DNA from 3 places in the Streptomyces sp. NPDC102360 genome. Region 1 is predicted to be linked to each of the others. Evidence: riboswitches for the same ligand, from Rfam matches in the RefSeq annotation. Region 1 holds a riboswitch; each other region holds the start of a gene.
The links. A riboswitch is a leader RNA that binds a small molecule or an ion and turns the genes downstream of it on or off. The one in region 1 is predicted to bind cobalamin.

Region 1 (9,696 bases):
ATGGCGGATCCTTCCGTTCAGGGGGCGCTTCTCAAGGCCGTCGGGCGGCTGTTCTCAGGCGGCGGCGGTCGCGTCGATCGGTTCGCGCGCTGTTCCGTTGTCGAAGAGGGCGGCGGCCTCCGCGCCGGGCAGGCCGAGTTCGGCGAGGACCTCGCGGGTGTGCTCGCCGAGGTGCGGGGCGGGGCGGAGCGGTCCCTCGTCCTCGCGCGGGGAAGCGCCGACAGCGGGTTCGGTCATCCGGACCGGCGGTCGGCCGAGCAACAGCGGCCCCTCGGTGGGGTGTTCGGTGCGCTCGAAGAAACCGGTGGCGCTCAGGTGCGGGTCGGTGAAGAGGTCGTCGAGGGTGTTGACGCGGGTGGCGGGTATGTCGCGGGCGTCGAACTCGGCCTGCCACTCGGCCGTGGTGCGCAGCAACAGTTCGGCGTTGACCATCGAGTAGAGGGTGTCGATGTGCTCGGTGCGCTCCGTGATGGTGCGAAAGCGCGGATCGTCGGCGAGCGCGGGGCGGCCGATCGCGGCGAAGAAGGACCGCCACTGGGCGTCGGTGTAGATCATGACGGCGAGGTGGCCGTCCTTGGTGCGGCACGGACGGCGGTGCGGGGAACTGGTGCGGGCGTAGCCGGTGGGGCCCGTGGGCGGGTCGAAGACGCGGCCGCCCTGCTGTTCGAGCAGGGTGAACGAGGCCATCGTCTCCAGCATCGGGACCTCGACGGCGCGCCCCCGGCCGGAGGCCTGGCGGCCGTGCAGCGCGGCGAGCACGGCCGCGGCCCCGTAGATGCCGACCGTCTTGTCGGCCGCGGCCTGCCGCACGTACTCCGCTCCGCCGTCGCCGCCCTGGAGTGCGGCGACGCCTCCGGCGGCCTGGATGACGTCGTCGTAGGCGGGCCGGTCGGAGTCGGGGCCACCGGCGGCGAAGCCGCGGAACGCGCAGTGGACGAGGCGCGGGTTGCGCTCCAGCGCGGACTCGGCCGTGAGGGCGAGCCGACGGGCGGCGGCGGGGCGGAGGTTGTGCACGAGGACGTCGGCCGAGTCCACGAGGGCGGCGAGGACGGGCGCCGCGCCGGGCGCCTTGAGGTCGAGGGCGACGCTGCGCTTTCCGCGGTTGGTGTTGAGGAAGGCGGGGCCCATGCCGTTGCCTCGAGTGTCGGCTATGTAGCGGACGACGTCGCCGGCCGGCGGCTCGACCTTGATGACGTCCGCGCCCCACTGGGCGAGCAGCAGGGTGCAGTACGGGCCCATGAGCGTCGAGGTGATGTCGACGACGCGGACGCCGTCCAGCGGTCGGCCCGCAGGGGATCCACCGCCACCCGCTGCCGCCGCCGCGGCTTCAGAATTGTCTACCGATTCTGCCGGTTCCTTCGGCGTCATCGCCGAGTCCTCCTCTGAAATCGGCCACCGATAGCGCCTGTTGACGCCACCGCTGGGTCAAATTTCCGGGCGTTCGCCACTGAACGGGACATACATCCGAGCGAGACCTGAGCAAGACCTGAGCAAGATTGGATGCAATCTGACTCACCGTGCGGCACCATGTCAATGCCCCTGCACTTTCAGGGGAGTTAGAGTCGACAACCCTCGACGGGAAGGCAGGCACCAGTGACGGCTCAGACGGGAGCGGAGCGTCTTGACGCGGTGTCCGGAGCGGTGGCCCAGGTCGTGGAGGAGCTGCGGGCGATGCTGTTCGCGCGCGATCTGACGCCGGGCAGCCCGGTGCGGCAGGAGGCACTGGCCACGCGTCTCGGGGTGAGCCGGGCCCCGGTACGTGAGGCGCTGCGGGTGCTGGCGAGCGAAGGCGTCCTCGACCACGTCCGCAATGTCGGGTACCGGGTGAAGGTGCTGACCGCGGCCGAGTTCGAGCAGACGTATCTGATGCGGCGGGTCCTGGAGGCGGAGGTGCTGCGTCGACTGCCGCCTCTCCCGGCCTCCGCGCTCGAAGGACTCTCCGGCGTGAACGAGCGGATCGCGGAGGCGTCGGCCCGCGGCGACCTCACCGCCATGGCCCGCCTCAACTCGGATTTCCACTTCCGTATGTTCACCGCGTCGGGCCTGGACCTCGTCGTCGCCGAACTGCGCCGCGTCTGGCAGCTGAGCGACGGCTATCGGGCCTACCTCCTGCACGACCCGATGTCACAGAAGCGGATCGTCGACGAGCACGCGGAGATGGTCGAGGCGCTCCGCGTCCGCGACCACGAACGCCTCGTATCGCTCATGGACCACCACCGGGACGGAACCCGTCCCCAGCTGGAGGCGGTCTTCACCCCGCCCTCCGCCTAGCGGATGCCCGGCGTGATAGTTTCGCCGAGCCAGTCGTACCTTTGTGTGTTTTTCTACGCACACGGGTCAGGGAATCCGGTGGGAAACCGGAACTGACGCGCAGCGGTGAGGGTGACGGGCGGAGCCACTGCCACTGGGCCGGCACATCGGCCTGGGAAGGCGCTTCGCGCGGACGACCCCGAGTCCGAAGACCTGCTGGCGGTCTCCAGTGCCGCGTGGCGTGGGGGCTGGGGCCTGATCCAAACGGCAGGCCCTCACCATAGGCCGGCTCCGCGTATGAGCCCTGGACGTGAAGGAACCCCCGTGCTGTTCGCACGTCAACTCCGCCGATGCGCCCCGCTGTTGGTGGGCGCCTTGCTGCTCACCGGGTGCGGCACGACCGCCACCACCGAGGACGGTGCCGCCGGTGGCGGCGGTGTCACGCTCGACAACTGCGGAGAAAAGGTGCGGGTCGAGCACACCCCGCGCCGGGCCGTCGCCCTCGACCAGGGCTCCGCCGAGATCATGCTCTCGCTCGGCCTCGAGGACCGGATGGTCGGCACCGGCACCTGGACCGACCCGGTCCCGAAGGACCTGGCGAAGGCCAACGCGAAGGTGCCGCGGCTGGCCGACCGCTACCCGTCGTTCGAGAAGGTCCTCGGCACCGAACCGGACTTCGCCGCTGCCTCGTTCACGTACACCCTCGGCAAGGGCGGTGTGGCGCCGCGCGCGGAGTTCGAGAAGCTGGGCGTGCCCACGTACCTCTCCCCCAGCGACTGCGTGGGCAAGGACAACGGCGACGGAGACGGGGTGCGGACCAAGACCCTGGGGCTCGACGTCGTGTACGGCGAGATCCACGATCTGGCACGTGTCTTCGACGTGGAGAAGCGCGGCGACAAGCTGATCGACTCGCTCAAGACCCGGGTCCGCAAGGCCACTTCCGGGGGCGACGCGCACGGTGTGGACGTCCTGTACTGGTTCGCCAACTCCGACTCGCCCTACATGGCGGGCTGTTGCGGCGCCCCCGGCATCGTCACCAAGGAGCTCGGGGCGCGCAACGTCTTCGACGACACGCGCGCGGAGTGGCCGCAGGTCAACTGGGAGACGGTCGCGGACCGCGATCCGGACGTGCTGGTCATCGGCGACCTGACGCGCCGCTCGCAGTCGGCCGAGTCGGCCGCACAGAAGATCAAGTTCCTTGAGTCCAATCCCGTCACCAAGCACATGACCGCAGTGAAGAAGAAGCGGTACGTGCGCCTGAGCGGGCAAGCCATGAACCCGACCATCCGGACGGTCGACGGCGTGGAGCGGGTGGCCGCGGGGCTGCGCGAGTTCGGGCTCGCGCGGTGACGGCTCGTACGGTCGCCGCTCGCGCGGCCCCGGCGGCGTATCCACAGGCCGCGCCCCGGATCACCCTTCGGGCCACACTCGCCTGGGCGGCCGGCATCGCCGCACTGTGCGCCTCCGTGGCCTTCGCCATCACCCTCGGTCCCGCGCAGATCCGGGTCGGTGACGTGTGGGCGGCGGTGGGCGACCGGATCGGCCTGGCGACCTCGGACCTCTCGCCGATCCGGGACGGCATCGTATGGAATCTGCGGCTGCCGCGGACGCTGCTCGCGGCGGTGTGCGGGGCCGGGCTCGCGGTGTGCGGCACGGTGCTGCAGGCGCTGCTGCGCAATCCGCTCGCCGATCCGTTCGTGCTCGGTGTCTCCTCGGGCGCGTCGACCGGGGCCGTGCTCGTCGTCGTGCTCGGCCTCGGCGGTGGCGCCGTGTCCGTATCGGGCGGCGCGTTCGTCGGAGCCGTCTGCTCGTTCGCGCTGGTGCTCGTACTCAGTCACACGCTGGGCGGCAGCACGGACCGGGTGGTGCTGTGCGGCGTCGCGGCGATGCAGCTGTTCTCGGCGTTGACCTCGTTCGTCGTGCTGACCTCGGCGGACGCGGAGACGACGCGCGGCGTGCTGTTCTGGCTGCTCGGCTCGCTCAGCGGGGTCGGCTGGACCGAGGTGTGGCTGTGTCTGGCCGTGCTCGCCGTCACGCTCGTGGTGTGCCTCGCGTACGGGCGCACCCTCGACGCGTTCGCCTTCGGCGCCGAAGCAGCGGCGACCCTCGGCGTCCGGGTGGCCCGCACCCGGATCGTGCTGCTGTGCGTGACGGCGCTACTGACGGCGGCCCTGGTCAGCGCGGCGGGAGCGATCGGCTTCGTCGGTCTTGTGCTGCCGCACGCGGCGCGCGCCCTGGTGGGTCCGGGGCACACCCGGCTGCTGCCGGTGACGGCGCTCGCCGGGGCGGTGTTCCTGGTGTGGGTGGACACAGCGGCGCGGACGGTGCTCGAACCTCAGGAGGTTCCGGTGGGTGTGGTGACATCGCTGATCGGTGTGCCGGCGTTCGTGCTGGTGCTGTACCGCGGGCGGGGTGTGCGGTGAGCCTTTCCCAGCAGGGACTGCGCGCCGACCGCGTGTCGTGGTCGCCGGGCGGCGCGCTGGTGCTCGACGGGGTGTCCGTGGCACCGGAGCCCGGCACCGTCACCGGAGTGCTCGGCCCCAACGGCTCGGGCAAGTCGACCCTGCTGCGCCTGCTGTCCGGCGTGCTGGCCCCGTCCGCGGGCGTCGTCACGCTCGACGGTGACCCGCTCGCCTCGGTGGGCCGCAGGCAGGCCGCGCGGCGCATCGCCATGGTGCAGCAACAATCCGACGCCCAGGTCGAGTTGACGGTCGCCGACGTCGTGCGGCTCGGCCGGGTCCCGCACCGCCGCGCCTGGCAGCCCGCGTCGGCGGCGGACGAGGCCGCGGTCCGCGACGCCCTGGACCGCAGTGGTCTCGCCGACCGGGCGCACCGCCTGTGGCACACACTGTCCGGCGGCGAGCGCCAGCGGGTGCAGATCGCCCGCGCCCTGGCGCAGGAGCCGCGCGAGCTGCTGCTCGACGAGCCGACGAACCACCTCGACATCCAGCACCAGCTCGAACTCCTCGACCTGATCGGCACGCTGGGCATCACGTCCGTCGTCGCCCTGCACGACCTGAACCTCGCCGCCGGCTACTGCGCGCGCGTCGTCGTGCTGCGCGAGGGCCGGGTCGTGGCGGCCGGGGAGCCCGGCGACGTACTCACCGAGGAACTGATCGCCGACGTGTACGGGGTGCGCGCCGAGGTCACCCGCCCCGGTGAACGGCCGCACATCCGCTACCTGGGTACGACTGCGACGCGCTGAGTCCTTCACAAGGGCCCTGAGTCACTCGAAGCGCTCCGTGTCCCCCGCCCCGGCCCGTACGATCTCGGCCTCCCCGTCGGAGAAGTCGATGACCGTGGTCGGCACGGTGCCGCAGTCGCCGGAGTCCACGACGGCGTCGACCTGGTGGTCGAGGAGTTCCTTGATCTCCCAGCCCTGGGTGAGCGGCTCCTCCTCGCCGGGCAGCAGCAGCGTGCTGGACAGCAGCGGCTCGCCGAGCTCGGCGAGCAGGGCCTGCGTCACCACGTGGTCGGGGATGCGCACGCCCACGGTCTTCTTCTTCGGGTGCTGCAGCTGCCGCGGCACCTCACGCGTCGCGGGCAGGATGAAGGTGTAACTGCCGGGCGTGGCCGCCTTGATGGCGCGGAACACGTCGTTGTCGATCTGGACGAACCTCCCCAACTGGGAGAAGTCCTGGCATACCAGTGTGAAGTGGTGCCGGTCGTCGAGCTGCCGGATGGTGCGGATCCGGTCGACGCCCGCCCGGTTGCCGAGCCGGCAGCCGAGCGCGTAACAGGAGTCCGTGGGGTAGGCGACGAGCGCGCTGTCGCGGATGCTGTCGGCGATCGCGGAGATGAGGCGCGCTTGCGGGTTTGCTGGGTGCACGTCGTAGTACCTGGCCATTCGGCGAGCGTACGGGATCGGACGCGCCACGCCGGGGTACACGAGGGGCGAATCGGGCGCGTACGCGCGACAATCCCGACACCGGACCACCCTGCCCTGGCCCCCGCGCGTCCACGGACCCATACTGGTCGCGCCCCGATCACTCACAGAACGACTCCATGGCGAAGAAGAACTCAACCCCGACCCCCGTCCCCGACACCGTGTGGCTCGGACGCGGACGCCACCTCGGGCCCGAGCCCGAGCGCGACGTCCGGCGCAACCTGATCGCCCTCAAGGCGGCGGGCGTACTCGACGACTTCCTCGACCTCGACCCCGAGGACGCGGCGCGCTCCACGGTGCTGCACCCGCGCGAGGAGGAGGCCGGGCCAGGACCCGGCGCCCGCCGGGTGTTCGAGGCGCGCTGGCGCGTGGCCGACAACGTCACCGTGCGCGGCCAGCTGACGACGTACGACCCCGACACCCGCGCCAAGGAATCCGAAGGCGTCACCTGGGTCCTCGCCGCGGAGGCGGAGCGGGCCTGGGAACTGGCCTGGCCGTCGCCCGCGCCGATGTTCTGGCCGGACAGCGAGCGGGTGCCATGGGACCACGACACGGTGGCGGGGCTGCGCCTGCGGGCGCCGAACCACCTCCCGAAGGACGACGACGCCCTGCGCCGTCTCCTCAAGGACTGCTCGCGCTCCAGCTGGTACGTGCACGTGGTCATCCACGAGGCGATGACACCGGATGCCCAGGGGCAGCGGTCCATCACGCGGTTTCTGCCGCCGAGCCTGCAGCACCGCGTGATCGAGCACCGGGCGACGCCCGACCAGGCCCAGGTCGTGGACTTCGGGCTGCGCAAGGACTTCAAGGCCGGAATGCCGCGCGGCGGCGGCGTCGTACTGCCGACCACGCCGGCGCACCCGGACTATGCGGCGGACCGTTTCACCGTGCGCAGCGTCTTCCTCGACGGCAGCGAGCCGACCGAACTGCTGGACCGGATCCGGGAGTTCACCGCGTTCCCGCGGCCGCTGATCGACGAGGCGGCGCAGGCCCTCACGCGGCTGCGCGACGGCTGGCATCTGCTGACGTCCGACGAGGAGCTGACGCACGCGCAGGACATGGTCACGAAGTACGCCGAGGCGCTCGACGCCATGACCAGGTCCCGGGACAGCTACCGCGAGGCGGCCGAAGCGGCGCGGGCCGCGCTCGCCGAGGCGCCGCGCGGCGACGCCCAGGCGCACGCGCCGGCGGATCCGGACAGCAAGGACGCCTCCCCCTTCGGCACGCTCGGCAAGGCGTTCGGACGCTTCCGGGGGCCGAACAAGTAAGCGCGGGCCTTACCGGAGTTCAGGACCTGTGAGTCACGGCGCCCGCGCACGAGCGGGCGCCGATCCGCCGCTCTCACTCTTCCTCCGCCTCCTCCTCGGCGCCCGGGTCGGACATCCGCAGCGCGATCTCCTGAAGCAGTTCGCTGGATTGGACGTCCATACGGCCCTCGTCGTGGACCTTGGCGAGCTGCGTGAAGAGGAACGCGAACGCCTCCACGAGCGACACGCTCGCCGGCATCAGCGCGGCGATGGCCAGTTCGGCCGCCTCCTCCGCGCTCGCCCCCGACGGGATCTCGATGGTCGGGAACACTTCCGACACGAGCCGCCCCAGTTGCGTCACGTCGGTGTCGAGTGCCTCGCCGTCGCTGAGCCTGCGCACCATCTCGTGCGTCTCGGTGAGCACGCCGATGGCCCGCAGAATGATCTCCCTCTGTTCCATGTGCGGAGCTTATGCCGGGGCCCGCGTCGCGCGTGCAACGTGGTCGCAACGTCCCACCCCTTTGACTGGGTGTCATGACCGACGTACCCCGCGTGGAGCTGACGGACGCGGCCGCCGAGCTGGTGCGGCGGCTGCGCGAGGCCCACGGTCCGCTGATGTTCCACCAGTCCGGCGGCTGCTGCGACGGCAGCGCGCCGATGTGCTACCTGGCGGGCGAGTTCCGCACCGGAGCCTCCGACGTGCTCCTCGCCGATCTCGCGGTGCAGGGGGTGGCGGAGCCGGTCTCGTTCTGGATGTCCAAGAGCCAGTACGAGGTGTGGAGCCATACGCGGCTCATCGTCGACGTCGTCGAGGGGCGCGGCAGCGGCTTCTCGCTGGAGGCACCCGAGGGCGTACGTTTCCTGATCCGTTCCCGACTCGTCGGCACTTAGCCATCGACGCGCGACCCCGCGTCTGCTGAACTCCCCGCATGCAGACGAGAGTTGGCAAGCGAGGGAGAAGAGTCCTTGCGGCCCTCGGGGTCGCTTCGATGCTGGCCGGTGCCGCCCTGACGGGTGCGGCGCCGGCCGGCGCCACGTCGGGCGAGCGGGTCGCTCCGGGCGTCACGTACACGGAGTTCGACGTCCCCGCCGCGAAGGGCACCGCACATGCCCATGTCCTCACCGTCGATCTGACCGACCCGCGCGTGCGGGTCGACCTCCTGCACCCCGGCGCGGTCGGGGCACGCGCCACCGTCTCCTCGATGTCCGACGCGGCCGGCGCCGTCGGCGGGGTCAACGGGGACTTCTTCAACATCACGGAGAGCCAGCACCCGGGCGTCGAGGTCACCGGCGCCTCCGTCGGCCCGGCGATAGCGAGCGGGCACACGCTCAAGGCGGCCGTGCCGAACGGTCAGCGCTTCGGCCCGGCCCTGCCGCCGGGGACCTCCACCCGGGACGTCCTCGGCGTCGGGGTCGACCGGCGGGCCCGCCTCGACAGCCTGGAGCTCGACGGCTCGGTACGCACCCCGGACGACCGCGTGCCGCTGGGCGGGCTGAACCAGTACGCGCTGCCGGTCGGCTCGGTGGGGGCGTTCACGTCCGACTGGGGCAGCGTGTCGCGGGTGCGGTCCACCTGCGGCACGGACACCCAGCGGGCGGCGCCGTGCAGCACGGACACGTACGAGGTGACGGTGCGCCGCGGTCGGGTCGTGTCGTCGGCCGACACCCCCGGCAGCGGGCCGATAGCGGCCGGGTCCACGGTCCTGGTGGGCAGGGAGGCCGGCGCGCAGTGGCTGCGCAAGCTGTCGACGGGTGACCCGGTCGCGGTCCACCACCGGCTCGTCGCCGCCCGCTCGCACATCCCGTACCGCTTCGCGATCGGCGGCTATCCGGTGCTGCGCGACGGAGCGCCGCTGCCCGGCCTGGACGCGACGACGTCGGCGGTGCGCACGGCGGCGGGCATCGGGGACGGCGGCCACGAGCTGATCCTGCTGGCCCTGGACGGCGCCCCCGCCTACCGCACCGGCATGTCGATGACCGAAGTGGCCGCCACGATGCGGTCCTTGGGCTCGGACGACGCGTTCAGCCTGGACGGCGGCGGTTCGTCGACCCTCGTCGCACGCGCCCCGGGCGCCCCTTCGGTCTCGGTCCGCAACCACCCCAGCGACCCGCCGGAGCGCGCGGTCGCGAACGGGATAGGGGTGTTCTCAGCCACGAAATAGCGCGACAGAAGCCTCACGGGTTCAGGTTACTGACCAGGGTGGCAGTGGAGTTGATGCCGTCGTGGATGGTCGGCGCCGCGTCCGTGCCCGCGAGCAGGAAACCGAGCAGCAGGCAGACGAGCGCGTGCGAGAACTTCATGGCCCCGTTGCG
Region 2 (9,696 bases), 1.2 Mb from region 1:
CCTGCCGCGCGATCCGGTGGGGTCGGGCAATCGCTCCCGCTTACGCGGTTGAGGCGAGACGGTTCGTCTTGTTATAGTGACGGCATGGCTTTCCTTTACTTCTACGTCTGAGTCCGGCACGGCCGATGCCGCCGTTTCCGCTGCCCGTAGACCCTCCTTCGCATTCCAGGGAAGCCCCATGCGCTCACGCGCCCATGCCGCCGTGTCCACCGACGTGCCCACCACCCCTGCCACTGCTGTGGCGCAGCTGTCCGTCAAGGACGTCACCAAGTCCTACGACACCCGGACCGTCCTCGACCAGATCCGCTTCACCGTCCGTCCGGGCGAGAAGGCCGCCGTCATCGGCGAGAACGGCTCCGGCAAGTCGACCCTGCTGCGGCTGCTCGCCGCGGCCGAGGCGCCGGACTCCGGAGAGATCACCGTCGGCTTCCCCGGCGGCATCGGTCACCTCACCCAGACCCTCGACCTCGACGCGGACCGCACCGTGCAGGACGCCGTCGACCTCGCCCTCACCGAACTGCGCGCCATGGAACATCGGTTGCGGCGCGCGGAGGAGACCCTCGGCGCGGCCTCGGAGGTCGAACTCGCCGCCTACGGCGAGCTGTTGATCGCCTACGAGGAGCGCGGCGGATACGAGGCGGACGCCCGCGTGGACGCCGCGATGCACGGCCTCGGGCTCGCCCGGATCACCCGCGACCGGGTGCTCGGATCGCTGTCCGGCGGCGAGCAGTCCCGGCTCGCGCTCGCCTGTGTCCTGGCCGCCGCCCCCGAACTGCTCCTCCTCGACGAACCGACCAACCACCTCGACGCGGCGGCCGTGCGCTGGCTGGAGGAACACCTGCGCGCGCACCGCGGCACCGTCGTCGCGGTCACCCACGACCGCGGCTTCCTGGAGCGCATCGCCACCACGATCCTCGAAGTCGACCGGGACGCGCGCACGGTCCACCGGTACGGCGACGGCTGGGCCGGCTACCGCGCCGCGAAAGCCGCCGCCCGGCGCGGCGCGGAGCAGCGGTACACGGACTGGGTCGAGGAGGTGGCCCGCACGGAGGAACTGCTGGAGGCCGCGGGCAGGCGCCTCGCCGTCACCGGCGGCGACCCGAAACAGGGCTTCGGCAAGCACCGCCGCTCCAGCGAGGCCAAGCTCGGCGGCCAGGTGCGCTCCGCCCGCGAACGCCTGGGACAACTGCGCCGCAACCCGGTGCCGAAGCCCCCGGCACCACTGCGCTTCACGACGGCACTGTCTGCGACGGACGAACCCGCCGCCGTGCAAGGACCCCTCGCCGAGCTCGACGGCGTACGGGTCGGCGAACGGCTGCGCCTGGACGGGCTCCTCACGCTCACGCCCGGCGACCGGCTCCTGGTCACCGGCGAGAACGGCGCGGGCAAGACGACCCTCCTACGCGTCCTGGCTGGCGACCTGGAACCGGACGCGGGCACGGCCCGCCGCCCCGCCAGGATCGGCTACCTCGCGCAGGAACTGCCCGTCCACTCCACGCGGCTCCCGCTGCTCGCGGCGTTCGCCGCCGGACGCCCCGGAGCGCCGGACGAGTACGCCGAACAGCTTCTGACGCTCGGCCTGTTCCGCGAGGAGGACCTGCACGTACCGGTGGCCGCCCTGTCCGCGGGCCAGCAGCGGCGCCTGCAGATCGCCCGCCTGGTGACCCGCCCCGCGGACCTCCTCGTCCTCGACGAGCCGACCAACCACATCGCGCTCGACCTGGTCGAGGACCTCCAGGCGGCGCTCGCGACGTACCCGGGAGCGGTGGTCGTCGTGTCGCACGACCGCGATTTCCGCGCGAGCTTCGAAGGGGAGCGCCTCGAACTGCGCGCGGGCCGCCGCCACTGATCCACGCAGGGGCGGCCCCGCCACGCACACCCGTGCCGGAGCCGCCCCGGCCCTCCACCGGACGCCCCGTCTCCCCACCGAGGAACCCATGACCACCTTCCTGACACCACAACAGCGCGCGGGCCGCCGCTCCGCCGCCGTCGACGCGGCGGTCGCGGCCGGGCGTGAGCTCGGCCTGACCATCACGGACGCGGCGGTGCTGCACGACGTCTTCTCCGTCGTCGTCCACCTGGCACCCTCGCCGCCCGCGAACATCCTCACGCTCGTGCCGCAGCTGCCCGAGCTGACCGAGTACCTCGCGCCCGCTGTCGAGCATTGGCAGACGACGCCCTTCGCGGGCGGCGAGGACGACTGAGAGCGATACGGGGAACCCCGAGGCCCCCTGCCCGACCCCCTCAGCGGCGCGTGGCCACGACCAGCCTGCACCGCGGGCTGCCGTCGGGCCGCTCGCCGAGTTCGGGCAGCGCGCGCAGCGCCACGTCGAATCCGGCGCGGTCCAACTCCCGGCGCACGTCGCCGAGTCGGAACGGGCGGTAGTACATGACGAACGGGGGCCGCCACACCGCGTTGCGCACCCGCATCGCGCCGTCGAAGCCGAGCATCGCCCAGTAGCCCACCGAACCGGGGGCCGCGGGCGCGGGCAGCGGGAAGGCGAACTGCCCGCCGGTGCGCAGCACTTGGCACACTTCGGAGAACAGCCGGGGCCACTCACGCGGCAGGAAGTGCCCGAACGCCCCGAAGCTCACCACCAGATCGAAGACCTCACCGAAGGGCAGCGTGAGCGCGTCCGCGCGGACGCAGTGGGCCGTCGGCTCTCCGCGCCGCGCGACGTCCAGCATGCCGCCGCTGAAGTCCACGCCCACGGACCGCCCGACGCCCGCCTCGCGGAGCACGCGCAGGCCCGCGCCGGTGCCGCAGCACAGGTCGAGCCCGGTGGCATACGGGCCGAGTCCGGCGAGCGCGCGGCCCACCGAATCGAGCACGGCATCCGGGGTGCGGAACGGCGTGTGGTCGAATTTCGGCGCCAGCAGGTCGTACCCCCGCTCGACCGAGGAAAGCGCCTGAACGGCCAGCTCGCGGAGGGTGGGACCCTGATCGGTGAACATGGCGGATCAGCATAGGGCGCGCCGCCGCCGAAGTCGGGGCTTGCCGCGCGGCAGGGATCTGGTGGTACGGTCTTAGCGGTACATGTGCTCGCCCGTTTCGAGGCGCCGGTACCGAATCTCTCCTTTCAGCGCTTTCGGTCCGACGGTGTTCCCGTCGCCACACAGCGCACGTCATCCCTGGTCAGCGGCTTCTGGCGGGCTCTTCACCCGTTGCCGCACGCACCAGGTTTTCCCCGGCCGCGGGGCGCGCTCAGCCGCCCCTGCCACTCGCCGGATCCCCTCCCTTCCCTGCTCTTGTACGCCTGCCGCGTCCGCGGCCCGGCCCGCGAAAGGACCTGTGATCGCCATGACCACGGCCACCACCACAACCCGAGAAACCACCACACCCCAAGAACCCGTCCGCGCCGCCGGCGTCCTCGACATCGGCGGGAACGGGCACGGTTCCCTGCGGGCGACCGACCTGATCCCGACGTCGCACGACGTCCAGGTTCCCGCCCACCTCATCCGCCAACTCGGCCTGCGCAAGGGCGACTTCGTCGACGGGACATGCGGGAAGCCACGCTCCCTCGCGCACGTCGAGACCGTCGGCGGCGCGCCCGCGGAGACGGCCCGCCGCCGCCCGCACTTCGCCGATCTCACCCCGCTGCACCCCAGCGAACGGTTCCGTCTGGAGCACCCGGCCGCCGGGCTCGCCGGACGGGTCGTCGACCTGTTCACGCCCGTCGGCAAGGGGCAGCGCGGCCTGATCGTCGCGCCGCCGAAGACCGGCAAGACGGTGCTGCTGCAGCAGCTCGCCGCCGCGTTCGCCGCGAACCACCCCGAGGCGCACCTCATGGTGGTGCTCGTCGACGAGCGCCCCGAGGAGGTCACCGACATGCGCCGCTCCGTGCGCGGCGAGGTGTACGCCTCGACGTTCGACCAGCCGGCGAAGGCGCACATCGCGCTCGCCGAACTCGCGGTCGAGCGCGCCAAGCGGCTCACCGAGCAGGGCCGCGATGTAGTGATCCTCCTGGACTCCCTCACCCGGCTGTGCCGCGCGTACAACAACGCGGCCTCCACCAGCGGCCGCACCCTGTCGGGCGGTGTCGACGCCGCCGCGCTGCACGGCCCGAAGCGCTTCTTCGGCGCGGCCCGCGACGCCGAGGAGGCCGGGTCGCTGACCATCCTCGCCACCGCCCTCGTAGACACCGGCTCCCGCGCCGACGACTACTACTTCGAGGAGCTCAAGAGCACCGGAAACATGGAGCTGCGCCTGGACCGCGTCCTCGCGCAGCGCCGCGTCCACCCGGCCGTCGAGCTCACCCCGTCCGGCACCCGCCGCGAGGAACTCCTGCTCTCCGCCCCCGAGTTGACCGTCGTCCGCGGACTGCGGCGGGCCCTGCAGAGCCGGGACCCGGCCGCCTCCTACGAGGCCCTGCTCGACAAGCTGCGCCAGAGCCCGGACAACGCCACGTTCCTGCGCCAGGCGCAGTCGACCGTGCCCACCACCTGACCGCACCCCCGCATGCGTAATACTCGACGCATGAACGCGAGCATGACGCGCCGTGGAGGCGGCCGGGCGGTCACCATCCGGCGGGCCACCACCCAGGACGCCCGGCGCCTCACCCGCCTCGTGCGCGGCTCCAGCGCCTACCGGGACCCGTACGCCTCCATGGTCGCGGGCTACCGGGTGGGACCCGACTACGTAGAGGCGCACCACGTCTACGTAGCAGTGGATCAGGGCGACGAGCGAGTGCTCGGCTTCTACGCGCTGCTCACCGAGCCGCCGGAGCTGGACCTGATGTTCGTCGCGGACGAGGCGCAGGGCCGGGGCATCGGCCGGCTGCTCGTCGACCACATGCGGGCGCAGGCCCGAGCCGCGGGCCTCGACCACGTCCGCGTCGTCGCACACCCGCCCGCCGAGGGCTTCTACCGCTCCATGGGCGCGCACCGCACCGGCACGGTGCCCGCGCGCCCGCCGGCCGTCGCCTGGGACCGGCCCGAACTCGAATTCGCCATTCCTCCGGCCGTCTGAGGTCTTCCGCCCTTGCCCGCCACAGCGCACACTCGTGGGCGTCGGAATGCGGCAAGGAGGCCACATTGGGCAGCAGTCAGGCACGCGCCGAGGCGTTCGACGTGATCGTGGAGATCCCGCAGGGGTCCCGGAACAAATACGAGATGGACCACGATCTCGGCCGGATCCGGCTCGACCGGATGCTGTTCACGTCGACGCAGTACCCCGCGGACTACGGCTACATCGAGGGCACGCTCGGCGGCGACGGCGACCCCCTGGACGCGCTCGTCCTGACCGGCGACGCGACGTTCCCCGGCTGCGTCATCGAGTGCCGGGCGATCGGCATGTTCGTGATGAGCGACGAGAAGGGCCCGGACGAGAAGGTGCTGTGCGTGCCCGCGCACGACCCACGGCACGACGCGACCCGGGACATCGAGGACATCCCCGAGTTCGACCGCCTGGAGATCACCCACTTCTTCGAGGTCTACAAGGATCTGGAGCCGGGCAAGTCGGTCGACGGCTCCCACTGGGAGGGCCGGGAGAAGGCGTACGAGGAGATCGACCGGGCCCGTGAGCGCGCTTCCGGGTAGGTAGTAGGGTGGCCGGGCCGTGGTGCTCGGGAAGACCGGTGACGGCCCTTCAGGGGCCCATTCCGGAGCGGCCCTCGCCACTGTGATCGGGTTTCGGACAGCGCCGTCCGGAGCGCGCCGTTCCACCCTGTACGCCACTGGCGGCCGACGGCCGCCGGGAAGGCCGGAGCGGCGGGCACGCCCGTAAGCCAGGAGACCGGCCGCGGCATCTCACGAAGTGATCCACGAGGTGCTGGAGCGTGATCGACGCATGACCCTGCCCGGGAACTCCCAGAATTCCCCCATTTCCCCCTCCCCTGCCTTCCATTGGCGCCGCGAGGACACGCTGCGCACGGCCGGCCTGATCGCGGTGATCGCCGCGCTGCACGTCGTCGCGTTCGGCGTGCTGTTCCTGCTCGTCGTCCCCGAGCACTACGAAGTAGGCAACAAGGCCTTCGGTATCGGCCTCGGCATCACGGCGTACACGCTCGGCATGCGGCACGCCTTCGACGCCGACCACATCGCGGCCATCGACAACACCACCCGCAAGCTGATGGCGGACGGCAAGCGGCCCGTCTCCGTCGGCTTCTGGTTCGCCCTCGGCCACTCCAGCGTGGTGGTGGCCATGGCGGCGCTCGTCGCCGGAGGCGCGGCGCTCGCCGGCACCCTGCTGAACGACGACTCGCGCACCCACCAGGTGCTCGGCGTCGTCGGCACGACCGTCTCCGGCACGTTCCTGTACCTCATCGCGGCGCTCAACCTCGTCGCCCTGATGGGCATTTTGAAGGTCTTCAGGGCGATGCGCGCGGGCTCGTACGACGAGCGGAAGCTCGAGGAGCACCTGGACTCCCGCGGGTTCATGAACCGGATCCTCGGCCGCTTCACCAAGTCCATCACCCGGCCGGGACAGATGTTCCCGCTGGGCTTCCTCTTCGGGCTCGGCTTCGACACCGCGACCGAGGTGACGCTGATGGTGATGGCGGGCAGCGGCGCGGCGGCGGGCCTGCCGTGGTACGCGATCCTGTGCCTGCCGCTGCTGTTCGCCGCGGGCATGAGCCTGTTCGACACGCTCGACGGCACGTTCATGAACTTCGCCTACCAGTGGGCGTTCTCCAACCCGGTGCGCAAGGTGTTCTACAACCTCACCATCACCGGTCTGTCGATCGCGGTCGCGTTCTTCATCGGCACGATCGAGCTCGTCGGCGTCCTGCACGACAAGCTCGCCCTGTCCGACGCGGTCACCGGGTGGATCGCCGGTCTCGACCTCGACAACGTCGGGTACGTGATCGTGGGCCTGTTCGTGGCCGTGTGGGTGGCGGCGATCGCCTACTGGCGCCTGGCCAGGGTCGAGCAGCGGTGGTCGGCGCGGCTGGCCGACGGCGCGTAATTCGGTTGCCGGGGCGCGCGGCCCCCTGCTGCACTGACGGCAGCGGCAATCCCGCGCGCCCCTACCGTGAGGACCGATCCATGCGCACTGCAGACATGTTCCTTCAGAAGGCCCCTGCCCTCTCCCTCAAGGACATGACTGTCAGTGCACACAGTCAACTACCCGGTAATGAATTTCCCGGGCTTGCTGCTCGAGTCGTCACTGGCTGTGGCGAGGCTCGGCTGCGTCCAGAGCTCACGCGATGAGGGTGAGTTCAGGGGCCGTTGACTGGGCCCCGCAGACCCACGCCATCCAGCCTCTTTGGCGGATGTTGTGGGACGCGTTGACATCTGCGTGTTCAACGAAACCGCAGACCCGGCACGTGAATTCGGCCTGGGAGAGCCGATTGTGGCGTGCGGTGTGGTGGCAGTGGGAGCATTCCTGGCTGGTGTAGGCCGGATCGACGTACACGACCGGGACCCCGGCGCTGCGGGCCTTGTAGGCGATGAAGGCGCCGAGCTGGGCGAAGGGCCAGGTGTGGAGCGTGGTGCGTTGGGGCTTTCTCAGCCGTGCCCGCTCGCGGATGCCTGTCAGTTCTTCCAGGGCAATGCCGCGTGCGGTGCGTTCAGCCTCCGCCACGATCCGTTTGCTGATCTTGTGGTTGATGTCCTTGTTGCGCCGGGCCTCTTTCCCGGCGTGTTTCCTGGCCCGCCGCTTGGCGGACTTGGTGTTCTTCTTCTGCAGCGTGGACCGCAGTCGGCGATCGTTCGCGCGCTGACGGTTGACGCGGCGCCCCGAGTAGCGTTCGCCCTCGGAGGTGGTGGCGATGTCCACGATGCCCAGATCAACGCCGAGGAACTCTGCGGGGTGGGCGTTGAGGGCGGCCTCTTCGATCTCGCAGGTCGCGATCAGGAGCCACGTGCCGCCCTGGCGGACCAGGTCGGACTCGCCCCTGCGGTGCGCGGCCACGACAGCGAGCTGTTCGTCCTGCCCGGTGAACGCCACGCCCTTCATCCGGCCGGCCGTGGTCCAGATCGACACGGTGCGCGCGGCGTGCTGCCAGGACAGCATCCGGTCGTCGTAGGGCTGGGCGGCATCGTCCCGGAAGGTGACCGGTTTGCCCGAGGCGAGGGTGTGGCGCCTGGTTCCGGGGCGTCCGTAGCGTCCGGCGCGCAGGTTGGTGGCCAGGGTGGTGTAGGCGTCGCAGGTCTTCTTGATCGCGTGCTGGGCGGCCTGGGCGCCAAGGCCCCAACGCTGTCGGATCGCGGTGTAGGTGTGCTTGCGCAGGAGCAGCGGACGGCGTGCGTGCTGCTCGAAGGCGACCTCGGCGGCCCAGGTGGCCGCCTCGTTGCAGGCGTGCAGGGTCGCCTCAAGTGCCGCCGCCTGTACGGGCGTCGGCAGGAGTTTCACCCGCACCACCAGCTTCATGGCCGCGACCCTACGCACCCAAACGGACACGAGGGCGAGTTCCGTACATCCATCCCACGATCCGGCGACCAAGCGGCACTGTGTTCGACCACAAGCACGTGGCTGCGACGCTCCGCGTCGCGGTCACGGGATGCGATTCCTCCCATGCGTGAACGCCTGAGGTTCCGCGCAGGATCCCGCTGAATCTTGGCATTCTCGCGCACGTCGACGCCGGTAAGACCAGCCTGACCGAGCGGCCCCTGCACACGGCCGGGGTGATCGACGACCTAGGTCGACGGGCTGATCCCCGCGGCCCGGGTGCGCGCCCTGGAGCAGCAACTGCCGTCCCTCACCCGGGGCGAAGGCGTCCTGGAGGCCTCCTTCGACCACTACGCCCCGGTCCGCGCGGGCGTGCCGCGCCGCTCCCGCACGGACCACGACCCGCTGCACCGCAAGGAATACCTGCTGCGGGTGGTGCGCGGCGCCGGCGCCGCGTCCGCGCCGCACGGATGAATGCGAGCCGGCTGTTGAATCGGGGCCGTTCGGCCCACCGGGAGGGCCCCTTGGCCCCGTCCGCCGCGGGGCCGCGCGCTGAGATGCTGCGGTATCGAGCCTCCCGTGCCCTCGCCCTCCCGCCGCGGCGCGCGGTCGAGGCCGAGCCCGGGCCCGCTGTTCGCAGAAGGGGGAGCCGCGAATGGCGGGCCCGTCCGTACCACGCCCCACCCGTGCCACCGCCCAGGACGGGCCGCCCGGGCTTCGCACACGCGTCCGCCGCGCCGTTGTGGCAACTCGCGCGCAAAACGGCCCAATCGGAACGATAAAGTGGCTCGTCAACCCGCACGCGCCCGATCACTCAGGAGTGCCTACGTGTCCGTAGCCATCGACTCGTCCGACGCCGCCATCCCGTCCGGCGACGACGTTCCCGCGGAGCCCGTGCCCGCGCCGGCCGTCGCCCCTGACGCCGGCCCCGCCGCGCCCGCGAACGAGGAGACGGCCGAGCCCGGGGACACCGCGAACATGTGGACCCCGCCGACCACCGATACCCCGGACGCCACCGCCGCGGCCCCCGAAGGTGCGTCCGACAGCGCGTCCGACAGCCCGTCCGGCGACTTCTGGACGCCGCCCACGGAGGTCCCCTTCGCGGAGAGCTCCGAGGTCGATGCCGAGGCGGAGGCCGAGGACGACCCGGCCCCCGGCGACGTACCGGAGGCCATCACCCGCGACGCCCACGAGTTCGGCGTCTACGCCCGCACCGGCGGCTGGGCCTTCGCCCTGAAGGTGGCCCGCAGCGTGCGGCCCGGCGGGCAGTCCGCCGGGGAGTCCGTGAAGGTATCGGCCCGGAAGTTCGCCGAACTGGCCGACTGCTCCCCCGACCGCGTCATGCGGTTCTACAAGGCGTGGGACAG
Region 3 (9,696 bases), 140 kb from region 1:
GAGACATCAGCGCCGTGCGGCCCGCACCCGAGGCCGGCGCGACAACCCGAGTCATGCTCTCCGGTGTAGCCGGAGTCGACGCCGACCACACGCTCGCGGTGTTCGTGAACCCGTACAACGGGGAGGTCCGCGGCGCCCTCGAACAGTACGGATCGACCGGCGCGCTGCCACTGCGCACCTGGATCGACAAGCTCCACCGCGACCTCCACCTCGGCCAAGTGGGCCGCCTCTACAGCGAGTTCGCGGCAAGCTGGATGTGGGTCATCGCGGGCGGCGGCCTCGTCCTCTGGTTCGGCCGGCGTCGCTCGCGGCGCCCGGTCCGTGGCACCACCGGCCGCAGGCGCACCCTGTCGCTGCACGGATCGGTGGGTGTCTGGGCGGCGCTCGGACTCTTCTTCCTGTCCGCGACGGGCCTGACCTGGTCGACGTACGCAGGGGCGAACATCACCGACCTGCGCGCCGCGCTCGGGCAGACGACGCCGACGGTGTCCGCGGCAGCGGCCCCGGGTGGTGAGCACGCAGGCCACGACATGGGCGGGTCCGGTTCCTCAGGAGGTGATGGCGGTGTCGGGCTGAACGCGGTGCTGGAAGCGGCCCGCGCCAGGGGTCTCTCGAACCCCGTGGAGATCGTCCCGCCCGCCGACGCGTCCTCGGGGTACGTCGTCCAGCAGATCCAGCGGAGCTGGCCGGAGAAGCAGGACGCCGTAGCCGTCGACCCGATGAGCGGCGAGGTCACGGACGTGGTGCGGTTCGCCGACTACCCGGTGCTCGCCAAGCTGTCCCGCTGGGGCATCGACCTGCACACCGGCAACCTGTTCGGCATCGTCAACCAGATCGCGCTCGCCGCCCTCGCCGCGGCCGTGGTGCTCCTCGTCGTGTGGGGGTACCGCATGTGGTGGCAGCGCGGTCGCGGCGCCACCTTTGGGCGGCCCGTCCCACGCGGCGCCTGGCAGCACGTGCCGCCGTACGTGGTGGTGCCGTTGATGGTCGCGATCGCCCTGCTGGGCTACTTCGTGCCGCTGCTCGGCATCCCGCTCGCGGCGTTCATGCTCTGCGACATCGCGCTCGGCGAGATCGCGTACCGGCGGGGGAGGCGCACGTACACGCCGATCGCCTGATGTAGGCGGGAGGGCGCCTCGCCCCTGGCGCCGGAGTGTCGGCACCAGGGGCGAGGCCTCGGAGTCGCACGTCAGGGCGCGGTCGTCCCGAGTTCCTCACGGACGGCGCGTGCGGCGGCGACGAGGTTTTCCAGGGAGGCCCGTGTCTCGGCCCAGCCGCGGGTCTTCAGCCCGCAGTCCGGGTTGACCCACAGCCGCTCGGCCGGGATGGCCTCAAGTCCCGTACGCAGCAAAGCGGTTGCCTCGTCGATGGTCGGAACGCGCGGGGAGTGGATGTCGTACACGCCAGGACCTGCCTCGCGCGGGTAGCCGTGCTCGGCCAGCTCGTGCGCGACCTGCATGTGGGAGCGGGCGGCCTCCAGGCTGATGACATCGGCGTCGAGGTCGTCGATGGCCTGCACGATGTCACCGAACTCGGCGTAGCACATGTGGGTGTGGATCTGCGTGTCCGGGCGGACGCCGCTGGTGGTGAGGCGGAACGCCTCGGTGGCCCAGGCGAGGTAGGCGGCATGGTCGGTCGTGCGCAATGGGAGTGTCTCGCGGAGTGCCGGCTCGTCGACCTGGATGACCGAAGTGCCGTTCGTCTCCAGGTCGTCGACCTCGTCGCGCAGGGCGAGGGCGACCTGCCGGGCCGTGTCGCCCAGCGGCTGGTCGTCGCGGACGAAGGACCAGGCGAGCATGGTGACCGGGCCGGTGAGCATGCCCTTGATGGGACGGCTGGAGAGCGACTGGGCGTACGTCGTCCAGCGTACGGTCATCGGCTCGGGGCGGGAGATGTCGCCCGCGAGGACCGGCGGGCGGACGTAGCGGGTGCCGTAGGACTGGACCCAGCCGTGCTGGGTGGCGAGGTAGCCGTCCAGCTGCTCGGCGAAGTACTGGACCATGTCGTTGCGTTCGGGTTCGCCGTGCACGAGCACGTCGAGGCCGGCCTTCTCCTGGAAGGAGACGACCTCACGGATCTCGTTCCTGATGCGGTTCTCGTACTCCGCGCCGTCGATGCGTCCTGCCCTCAAGTCGGCACGGGCGGAACGGAGTTCGCCGGTCTGCGGGAACGATCCGATGGTCGTCGTCGGCAGCAGCGGCAGGTTCAGCAGGGCCCGCTGGGCGGCGGTCCGCTCGGCGTACGGTTGTGAGCGGCGCAGGTCCGCCCCGGTGACGGCGGCGGCGCGGGCGCGTACCGCCGGATCGCGGGTGATGGGGGAGGTGGCCCGGGAGTTCAACGCGGCACGGTTGGCAGCGAGTTCGGCGCCGATCACTCCGGCTCCCCGAGTCAGGCCCCTGGCGAGGGTGGCGACCTCGGCGGTCTTCTGGCGGGCGAAGGCGAGCCAGCGCCGGATCTGCGGCTCGATGTCCCGCTCCACGGACGCGTCCAGCGGGACGTGCAGCAGCGAGCAGGAAGCGGCCACGTCGACGCGGTCGGCGAGCCCCAGCAGGGTGCCGAGCGTGGCGAGGGACCGCTCCAGGTCGTTCACCCACACGTTGCGGCCGTTCACCACACCGGCGACGAGACGCTTGCCGGGCAGGCCACCGACGGCGGCGAGTTCCTCCAGATTGGCGGCGGCGGAGCCGGTGAAGTCGAGCGCGAGGCCCTCGACGGGTGCCTTGGCGAGCACCGGCAGGGCCTCGCCGAGCCGGTCGAAGTACGAGGCGACCAGGAGCTTCGGACGGTCGGCGAGGGTGCCGAGGTCGCGGTAGGCGCGGGCGGCGGCGTTCAGCTCGGCCGGGGTGCGGTCCTGGACCAGGGCGGGCTCGTCGAGCTGGACCCAGGCGGCGCCCGAGGCCCGCAGATCGCTGAGGACCTCGGCGTAGACGGGCAGCAGCCGGTCCAGCAGGGTGAGTGGATCGAAGTCGTCGGCCACGCCGGGGGCGGGCTTCGACAGCAGGAGGTAGGTGACCGGGCCGACCAGCACGGGGCGGGCGTCCAGGCCGAGCGCGAGGGCCTCCGTGAGTTCCGCGACCTGCTTGGTGGAATCGGTGGTGAACACCGTGTCGGGCCCCAACTCCGGTACCAGATAGTGGTAGTTGGTGTCGAACCACTTGGTCATCTCCAGCGGAGCGACATCCTGAGTGCCGCGTGCCATGGCGAAGTACCCGTCCAGGGCGTCCGCCGCGACGGCGGCCCGGTGGCGCTCGGGCACCGCCCCGACCATGACGGTGGTGTCCAGGACGTGGTCGTAATGGGAGAAGTCGCCGGTCGGCACCTCGTCGATGCCGGATGCGGCCAGTTCCTGCCAGTTGGTACGGCGGAGTTCGGCGGCGGTGGAGCGGAGGGCGGCGGCGTCGACGCGCCCCTTCCAGTAGCCCTCGATCGCCTTCTTCAGTTCCCGGTTCGGGCCCTGGCGGGGGTAGCCGTACACGGTGGCCCGTGCGGGCTCGGTGCCGGTGGTCGCGGTCGTGGTGGCCGCGGTACTGGTGGTCACGGAATTCTCCTTCGAGAGACGTATCCCTGAGATCCCGGAAGGCCTCTGCGGCACGAAGGAGTGACACCACCGGGTCGGCGACACGTGCGACTGGGCACGGCCATCGGCCGGTATGTGTACGCCGACCCGCCCTCGAGGTCACCGAGATGTCCGCGCACGTGTCGTCCGTGCACGGGCAGTTGGCAGGTCTTCGGACTCGCGGGCACACCCACCCGAAAGGGCGGACACCTAGTGACCGTCGCTTCCCAGACCCCTCTTCCGGGGACCAGTGCGTATGACGGCGGTCGTTCCCACTCACCGCTGCGGGGCAGTCCCGGAATCCCACCGGGTTCCCTCTTACGACACCCCGTCTGGCGGGCGGGGCGAACCAGCTACGTCCTTCACCCTACGGGGCCGCGCCCGGGAGGCGCCACAACGTCCGGCCCGCGGGCAGCTCGTCGCCGGATGGCATGATGGCCGTGAACACGGGCGACGGCGGCCCGAGGAAACCGGTGCGAATCCGGTGCGGTACCGCCACTGTGATCGGCGAGCGGATCCCGGAGAGCCACTGCCCCCGCGAGGGTGGGAAGGCCGGGACGAGCACGGACCCGAGAGCCAGGAGACTCACGCTGTCGCCCCCTCGAAGCGATCCGGGGCGGAACTCCCCGGCGAGAGGGAGGATGCGGCATGCCTGAACGGCCCGCCGAAGTCGGAGCGACGGCCCCCGCAGCGGACCGGGCGGTTCCGTGCCGCGTAGTGGTGTGCCGCGACTGCTGCTGCGGAACGGTCAAGGTCGACGGCGATCACGCGGCGCAGACGGCGCGGTTGCGCCGGATCGCGCCGACGCGGATCTCCGAGTGCCTTGACGTCTGCGAACAGGCCAACGTCATCGTCGTGCAACCCTCTGCCGCCGGGCGGGCTGCCGGAGCACGGCCGGTGTGGTTCGGGCTGGTCAACGACCGTGACGCCACCGAGGACATAGCTGACTGGGTACGGGCCGGCGGGCCGGGCGTCGCGGAGCGCCCCGCGATCCTGGACCTCTACCTCATCGCCGCGCCGCGCCGGGCCAGGACCGCATGAACGAGGTGCCGTCGGAGGAGGTCGCCGAGGCGCTGCGGGACGTGGCCTCGCGACTGGGTGGATTCTTCGCCCTCGACACGACGTCGACGCGGCGGCCCTCCGATGTACGGCTCACTCGCGTTGGTCTCGCCGCACGAGCCCAGGCGGTCAACGACGATTACGCCACCACTGCCGAACCCCGCATCGGTGTCTCCATCGCCCACCTGGGCCTCGCGGCCCGCCTTTGGTCGCCGGTCCTCGCCTCCGCGCTCGTCCACGGGATCGTGCCGACGATGAGCACGGTCGAGTGGTCCGGGGGGAGCTCGGCTCTGCGCCTGCCCCGGCCCGAGGGCCGACGTGCGTCAGAGTTTCCGTCACTCGGGGAACTCGCGGACGCCGTCCACGCGGAGGTGGACGGCGTCCTGTCGGCGGTCGAGAGCGGCCTCACGGTCAAGGTGGCGCCGCGCCTGCTGGCCGGGAATTCGGCGTCCGCGCTGGTCGGATCGGCGGCACAATTGCTCAGATCCCGGCCCGACATGGGCGCGGACCTTATACGGCTGACTCGCGAACTGCTGGCGACGGACCGGCTACAGGGAACGGGCCGGATCATCGGCCCCGACCTGGCGTTCCGTCGCCGGAGCTGCTGTCTCTTCTACCGGGCCCCCGGCGGCGGCAAGTGCGGAGACTGCTGTTTGGTGCGGTGATGACGACCAGACACGGCTGGGCCGGGGTGGCGCGTACAACCAGGAACTTCCCGCTCTTTCTGATGTGCTGCATGGCAGCAACTCGCGTTCCTCGCATACGAAAGAGAGCCGCGTCTCATGTTGATCACCGCCGCGCACGTTCTGGCCGGACCGGATCTTCACGCTGTCGCCGACGGCGCCGTCCTCGTACGTGAGGGCGTCCTCGCAGGCGTCGGCCCGCGCGCGGAGGTCGAGCGCCAGGCGCGGCCCGACGAACCCCGGCTCGACTTCCCCGCCGGCACGGTGCTCCCGGGTCTGATCGACGCCCACGTGCACCTCTGCTTCGACGCGGGACCGGACCCCGTCACCACGCTCCAGGAGCAGGACGACGAGGTGCTGTTCGCCGCGATGGCCGGTCGGGCGCGGCAGTTGCTGGGCGTCGGCGTCACGACGGCCCGTGACCTCGGTGACCGGGGCGGCCTCGCGGTGCGGCTCGCCCAGGACATCAGGGAGGGCTCGGCCGTCGGTCCACGCCTCGTTTCGGCGACGGTGCCCGTCACTCCGCCCGGTGGCCATTGCTGGTTCCTCGGCGGCGAGGTCTCCGGCCCCGAGGAGGTCCGGCGGCTGGTGCGGCGCAATGCGGAGGCGGGCGCCAAGGTCATCAAGGTCATGGAGACCGGCGGGGGGCTCACGAAGGGCGGGGCCCAGAGCTGGGAAACCCAGTTCTCCGAGGAGGAGTTGGCGGCGCTCGTCGACGAGGCGCACCGCGCAGGACTGCCCGTCGCCGCGCACGCGCACGGCGCGGACGGCATCACCGCCGCGGTCGCGGCCGGGGTCGACAGCATCGAGCACTGCACGTGGATGACGGCCGACGGATTCGAGGTCCGCCAGGACGTCCTCGACCAGATCGTCCGGCGGAACATCTACGTCTGCCCCACGGTCAGCCCGAACTGGCGGATGCTGCCTCGGTTCTTCGGCGCCGAACGCGCGGAGGCCATGTTCGACGCGGTACGCCGGACGGCCGAGGCCGGCGTGCGGCTGATCGCGGGCACCGACGCGGGCGTCCAGCGCGCCGGCTTCGACGGCCTGCCCTCCAGCCTCACGTTCTACGAGCACCTGGGCCTGCCCAACGACCGCATCCTCGCGATGGCCACGACGGAAGCCGCTCGCGCGCTGGCCCTTGACGAGACCACCGGGCAGCTCACTCCCGGCTACAGCGCGGACATCCTCGTGGTGAACGGCGACCCGCTCACGGACCTCGGGGCGTTGCAGTCCGTCGGGGCCGTGATCGCGGCCGGCAGGCGGTACGACCTGAGCGCCAACACGTAGCAGTAGCGGGGGAGTTGTTCAGCGCCCGGGGCCCTCGCACGGGTCATCGTCCGCCGCCAGCGGCCGGGTGTCCGCCGCCAGGCAGGAGGAGTACACCCGTGTCGGCGTGGGCTGCGGCTCCGGTCCGGACGTGGCGCGCACGGCGACGGTCAGTCCGACGGCGACGGCGACGGCGGCCAGTCCGGCGAACGCGGCGGCCCGGGCGCCGCGCGTCACCGATCACCGCCATGACGGCCGAAGTGGTCGCGGAGCGCATCGCCGCAATCCTCCTGGCCGGCGCCCCGGTTACGTGAGAACGCCAGCGCACCGCCCTTCTTGCCGTCCCGCTCGTTCTTGGCCAGCTGTCCCTCGATGCTCTCGATCAGTGCGGCGCACTGGGCGCTGACCGGCTTCTTGGGCGGCGGTTCGGGTTCCGAGGAGGTGTTCAGTCCATAGGCGGCGGCGAGGCCGGCGGCGCACGGAGCGGCACACGTGACGATCCACGCGCGGCGGCTCCTCGGTATCGGTATGGGTCTCGGCACCCCGGCATCCTACGAGGACACCGCCTGGTGGCGGAACTCACGGCACCGTAGGACGGGATCCGTCAGCCGCGCGGATCGCGGCGGATGTTCCTCATCTTCTGATGGGGGGGGGCACCGTGTTGATGACGACGTGATCCCCGTCCCCGTCCCCCCCGGTATCCAGCCGTGCGACGGGGCACGTGTCCTACTCGCGTGGCGTCTCGTGGGAGTACGGAAAGAGCCGCGCCAACTCGCCCGCCAGACCGTCGAGCTGGCCCCGGTCCGGCCGTCCCGTGGCGGCGGACAGCTGGAGCAGGGACACCGAGTCCCGCACTGTCAGCAGCTCGGTGTCGGTGAGGCCGGGGACGAAGCGGCGCACCGCCTCCACTGCCACCGGGTCGGACAGCAGCACCGCCAGCGGTGTGCGCAGGCCGAGGCGGCTCTCGGGGAACTCGTCCGCCCGTGGGGCGGGGGAGAGGGCCGCCTCCTGCCGCGGCCGGTCCCGGTGCGCGGCGACCTGGAGGTGGGACGTGGTCACGTCTTCCGGCTGTCGGGGAAGGCCCAAGCGTGCGTACTGGTCGGCTGGGGCGTCGGTGTCCCGGAGGTGTTCCACCAGCATGCGGATCATGTGCAGCTCCACCTCGTCGTCCTGGACCGGGCGCTCCTGTCGGGGGTCGTCGGCCAGGTCGTACAGGAGGGTGCCGAAGCGGTAGGGGTCGAAGCCGGGGGCGGTTCTGGCCGGGGCCCGCAGCGTGCGGACACCCTTGGTGAAGGTGAACGGGCCGGCGAGTTCGGCGTCGACCAGTTCGTGCGGGGCGAAGCGGCCACGGCCGTGGGTGGGCATCAGCGTGTGCTCGTACAGCGGTGTGTTCGTCGCGTCGTGGCAGGCGCGCATGTAGACCCGGCGGCCGTCGGTGATGTTGACGTGACCGCCGAACATGCCGAAGAGCGCGGACTCGCGCAGCGGCACCTCGGCGCCCGACTCGTCCGTCGCCTCACACAGGGGACGGCCCTGCATGTCAGGTGTGCGGTCGACGCCGAAGAACTCCAGGAGTGTCGGCGCGAGGTCGATGGTCTGGACGAGCCCGGAGTGGCGGGTGCCCGCGAGTTCCGGCCTGCGCGGGTCGTGCACGAACAGCGGAGTGTGTGCCAGCTCGTTGAACCAGGGCTGGACGAGCTTGCCCCACCAGCCCTTCTCGCCGAGCAGCAGGCCGTGGTCCGTGCAAACGATCAGCAGGGTGTCCGACCACATGTCGTACGCGTCCATGGCATCGAGGACCCGGCCCAGCGAGTGGTCGCACATGGAGAGGAGGGCGGCGTACTCCATGCGGGCGTGGCCCGCCTGCTCCTCGGTCTCGGTGACCTTGCCGTAGTCCGGCCAGTCGAAGTGCGGCCCTTCGTAGCCGTGCGGATACAGGTCCTTGTACTGCTTGTGCGAGAAGAAGGGTTCGTGCGGATCGAACGTCTCGATCTGCACGAACCAGTCGTCCTCGGCCTGGTTCACGCGGAGGAATTCGAGCCCGGCGTCGAAGGTCAGCGTCTGCGGGTGCTTCTCCTCGGTGTCCATGTGTGCCCGGTTCACCCAGTCCTGGCGCCACAGGTCGTGGCGTTTGCCGCGCAGGTTCTCCGGGATGACCGGGTCGGCGACCTGGCCCTTCCAGGCGTCGCCCTCCTGCCCGCGGAAGAACTCCCAGGTGTTGTAGCGGCCGTGGTACGTGGCGCCGCCGTCCTCCCAGTAGTGCTGGTGGTCGCTGGTGAGATGGGTGTACACGCCGTGCTGCTTGAGGAGTTCGGGCATCGAGTCGTCGAACGGCTCCAGCGGACCCCAGCTGCGGTGCAGGAAGTTGTAGCGGCCCGTGTGCAGTTCGCGGCGTGCGGGCATGCAGGGCATCGACCCCACGTAGCAGTTGTCGTACGTGGTGGAACGGGCCGCGAGGCGGGTGAAGTTGGGTGCGTGGGTCCAGTCCGCGCCGTACGGCGGCAGCATGCGGCGGTTCATGCTGTCGAACATGACCATGATGGCCTTCACGGGCGGACCCTTCGCTTGGTCTCGACGTCGGACTCGATGGCGGCGGGGCGGAGTTGAGCCGCGCGGATGCGTTCGATGTCGAACTTCTCCGAGCGGTCGAAGGCGAAGAGGCCGTTCTCCTCCTGGAAGACGTCGGTGAGCTGCGTGTAGCAGTAGCCGAACATGTCCGGGTGGTCGAGCAGCACACCGACCAGGCCCTCGAACCGGGTGTGGAACTCCTCCAAGGTGCGCACCCGGTCGCCGTACCCCCACGACCCGGACCGGGTGTCCGACTGCGGCCGGTCGGCCTCGGCCGGGTTCCACCAGATGCCGCCGAACTCGCTGACGAAGAAGGGCTGTCCTCGGTAGGCGATGGACCAGGACTCGCCGGTGGTGTCGGAGCGGTTCACGTACGGGTCGCCTTCGGACAGTGCCTTGTGGTTGGCGGCGAAGAGCCTCGGGTCCTGCTCGTAGTCGTGGCTGTCGAACACATCCGACTCGGAGACCCGGTGGGCATAGCCGGAGGTGTCGAGGACCGGGCGCGAGGTGTCGTGGGCCTTGGTGGCCAGGAACATCGCGCGCATCACGTCGTCGAGCGCG

Region 2: another riboswitch for cobalamin. It lies ahead of ACIRHA_RS02300 (HoxN/HupN/NixA family nickel/cobalt transporter); the one in region 1 lies ahead of ACIRHA_RS07865 (ABC transporter substrate-binding protein).
Region 3: another riboswitch for cobalamin. It lies ahead of ACIRHA_RS07185 ((2Fe-2S) ferredoxin domain-containing protein); the one in region 1 lies ahead of ACIRHA_RS07865 (ABC transporter substrate-binding protein).

The regions. Positions count from the first base shown of each region.
Region 1 is NZ_JBIWLG010000001.1:1,709,893-1,719,588, reverse strand. It holds gene ACIRHA_RS07880 (enoyl-CoA hydratase/isomerase family protein) at 1-2, opposite strand, end outside; gene ACIRHA_RS07875 (CaiB/BaiF CoA transferase family protein) at 55-1,368, opposite strand; gene ACIRHA_RS07870 (GntR family transcriptional regulator) at 1,594-2,271, shown strand; cobalamin riboswitch at 2,287-2,486, shown strand; gene ACIRHA_RS07865 (ABC transporter substrate-binding protein) at 2,548-3,600, shown strand; gene ACIRHA_RS07860 (FecCD family ABC transporter permease) at 3,660-4,673, shown strand; gene ACIRHA_RS07855 (ABC transporter ATP-binding protein) at 4,670-5,455, shown strand; gene ACIRHA_RS07850 (L-threonylcarbamoyladenylate synthase) at 5,477-6,097, opposite strand; gene ACIRHA_RS07845 (hypothetical protein) at 6,256-7,404, shown strand; gene ACIRHA_RS07840 (hypothetical protein) at 7,478-7,843, opposite strand; gene ACIRHA_RS07835 (DUF779 domain-containing protein) at 7,918-8,274, shown strand; gene ACIRHA_RS07830 (phosphodiester glycosidase family protein) at 8,373-9,545, shown strand; gene ACIRHA_RS07825 (hypothetical protein) at 9,559-9,696, opposite strand, start outside.
Region 2 is NZ_JBIWLG010000001.1:506,106-515,801, reverse strand. It holds gene abc-f (ribosomal protection-like ABC-F family protein) at 179-1,849, shown strand; gene ACIRHA_RS02325 (hypothetical protein) at 1,938-2,204, shown strand; gene ACIRHA_RS02320 (class I SAM-dependent methyltransferase) at 2,245-2,955, opposite strand; gene rho (transcription termination factor Rho) at 3,302-4,447, shown strand; gene ACIRHA_RS02310 (GNAT family N-acetyltransferase) at 4,478-4,969, shown strand; gene ACIRHA_RS02305 (inorganic diphosphatase) at 5,035-5,538, shown strand; cobalamin riboswitch at 5,528-5,758, shown strand; gene ACIRHA_RS02300 (HoxN/HupN/NixA family nickel/cobalt transporter) at 5,789-6,904, shown strand; gene ACIRHA_RS02295 (RNA-guided endonuclease InsQ/TnpB family protein) at 7,139-8,311, opposite strand; partial or broken gene ACIRHA_RS02290 (GTP-binding protein) at 8,485-8,583, shown strand; partial or broken gene ACIRHA_RS02285 (GTP-binding protein) at 8,582-8,803, shown strand; gene ACIRHA_RS02280 (hypothetical protein) at 9,158-9,696, shown strand, end outside.
Region 3 is NZ_JBIWLG010000001.1:1,574,015-1,583,710, forward strand. It holds gene ACIRHA_RS07175 (PepSY-associated TM helix domain-containing protein) at 1-1,118, shown strand, start outside; gene metE (5-methyltetrahydropteroyltriglutamate--homocysteine S-methyltransferase) at 1,190-3,538, opposite strand; cobalamin riboswitch at 3,702-3,925, opposite strand; cobalamin riboswitch at 4,020-4,143, shown strand; gene ACIRHA_RS07185 ((2Fe-2S) ferredoxin domain-containing protein) at 4,205-4,597, shown strand; gene ACIRHA_RS07190 ((2Fe-2S)-binding protein) at 4,594-5,280, shown strand; gene ACIRHA_RS07195 (amidohydrolase family protein) at 5,398-6,588, shown strand; gene ACIRHA_RS07200 (hypothetical protein) at 6,607-6,804, opposite strand; gene ACIRHA_RS07205 (hypothetical protein) at 6,801-7,109, opposite strand; gene ACIRHA_RS07210 (sulfatase) at 7,294-9,117, opposite strand; gene ACIRHA_RS07215 (glycoside hydrolase family 2 protein) at 9,114-9,696, opposite strand, start outside.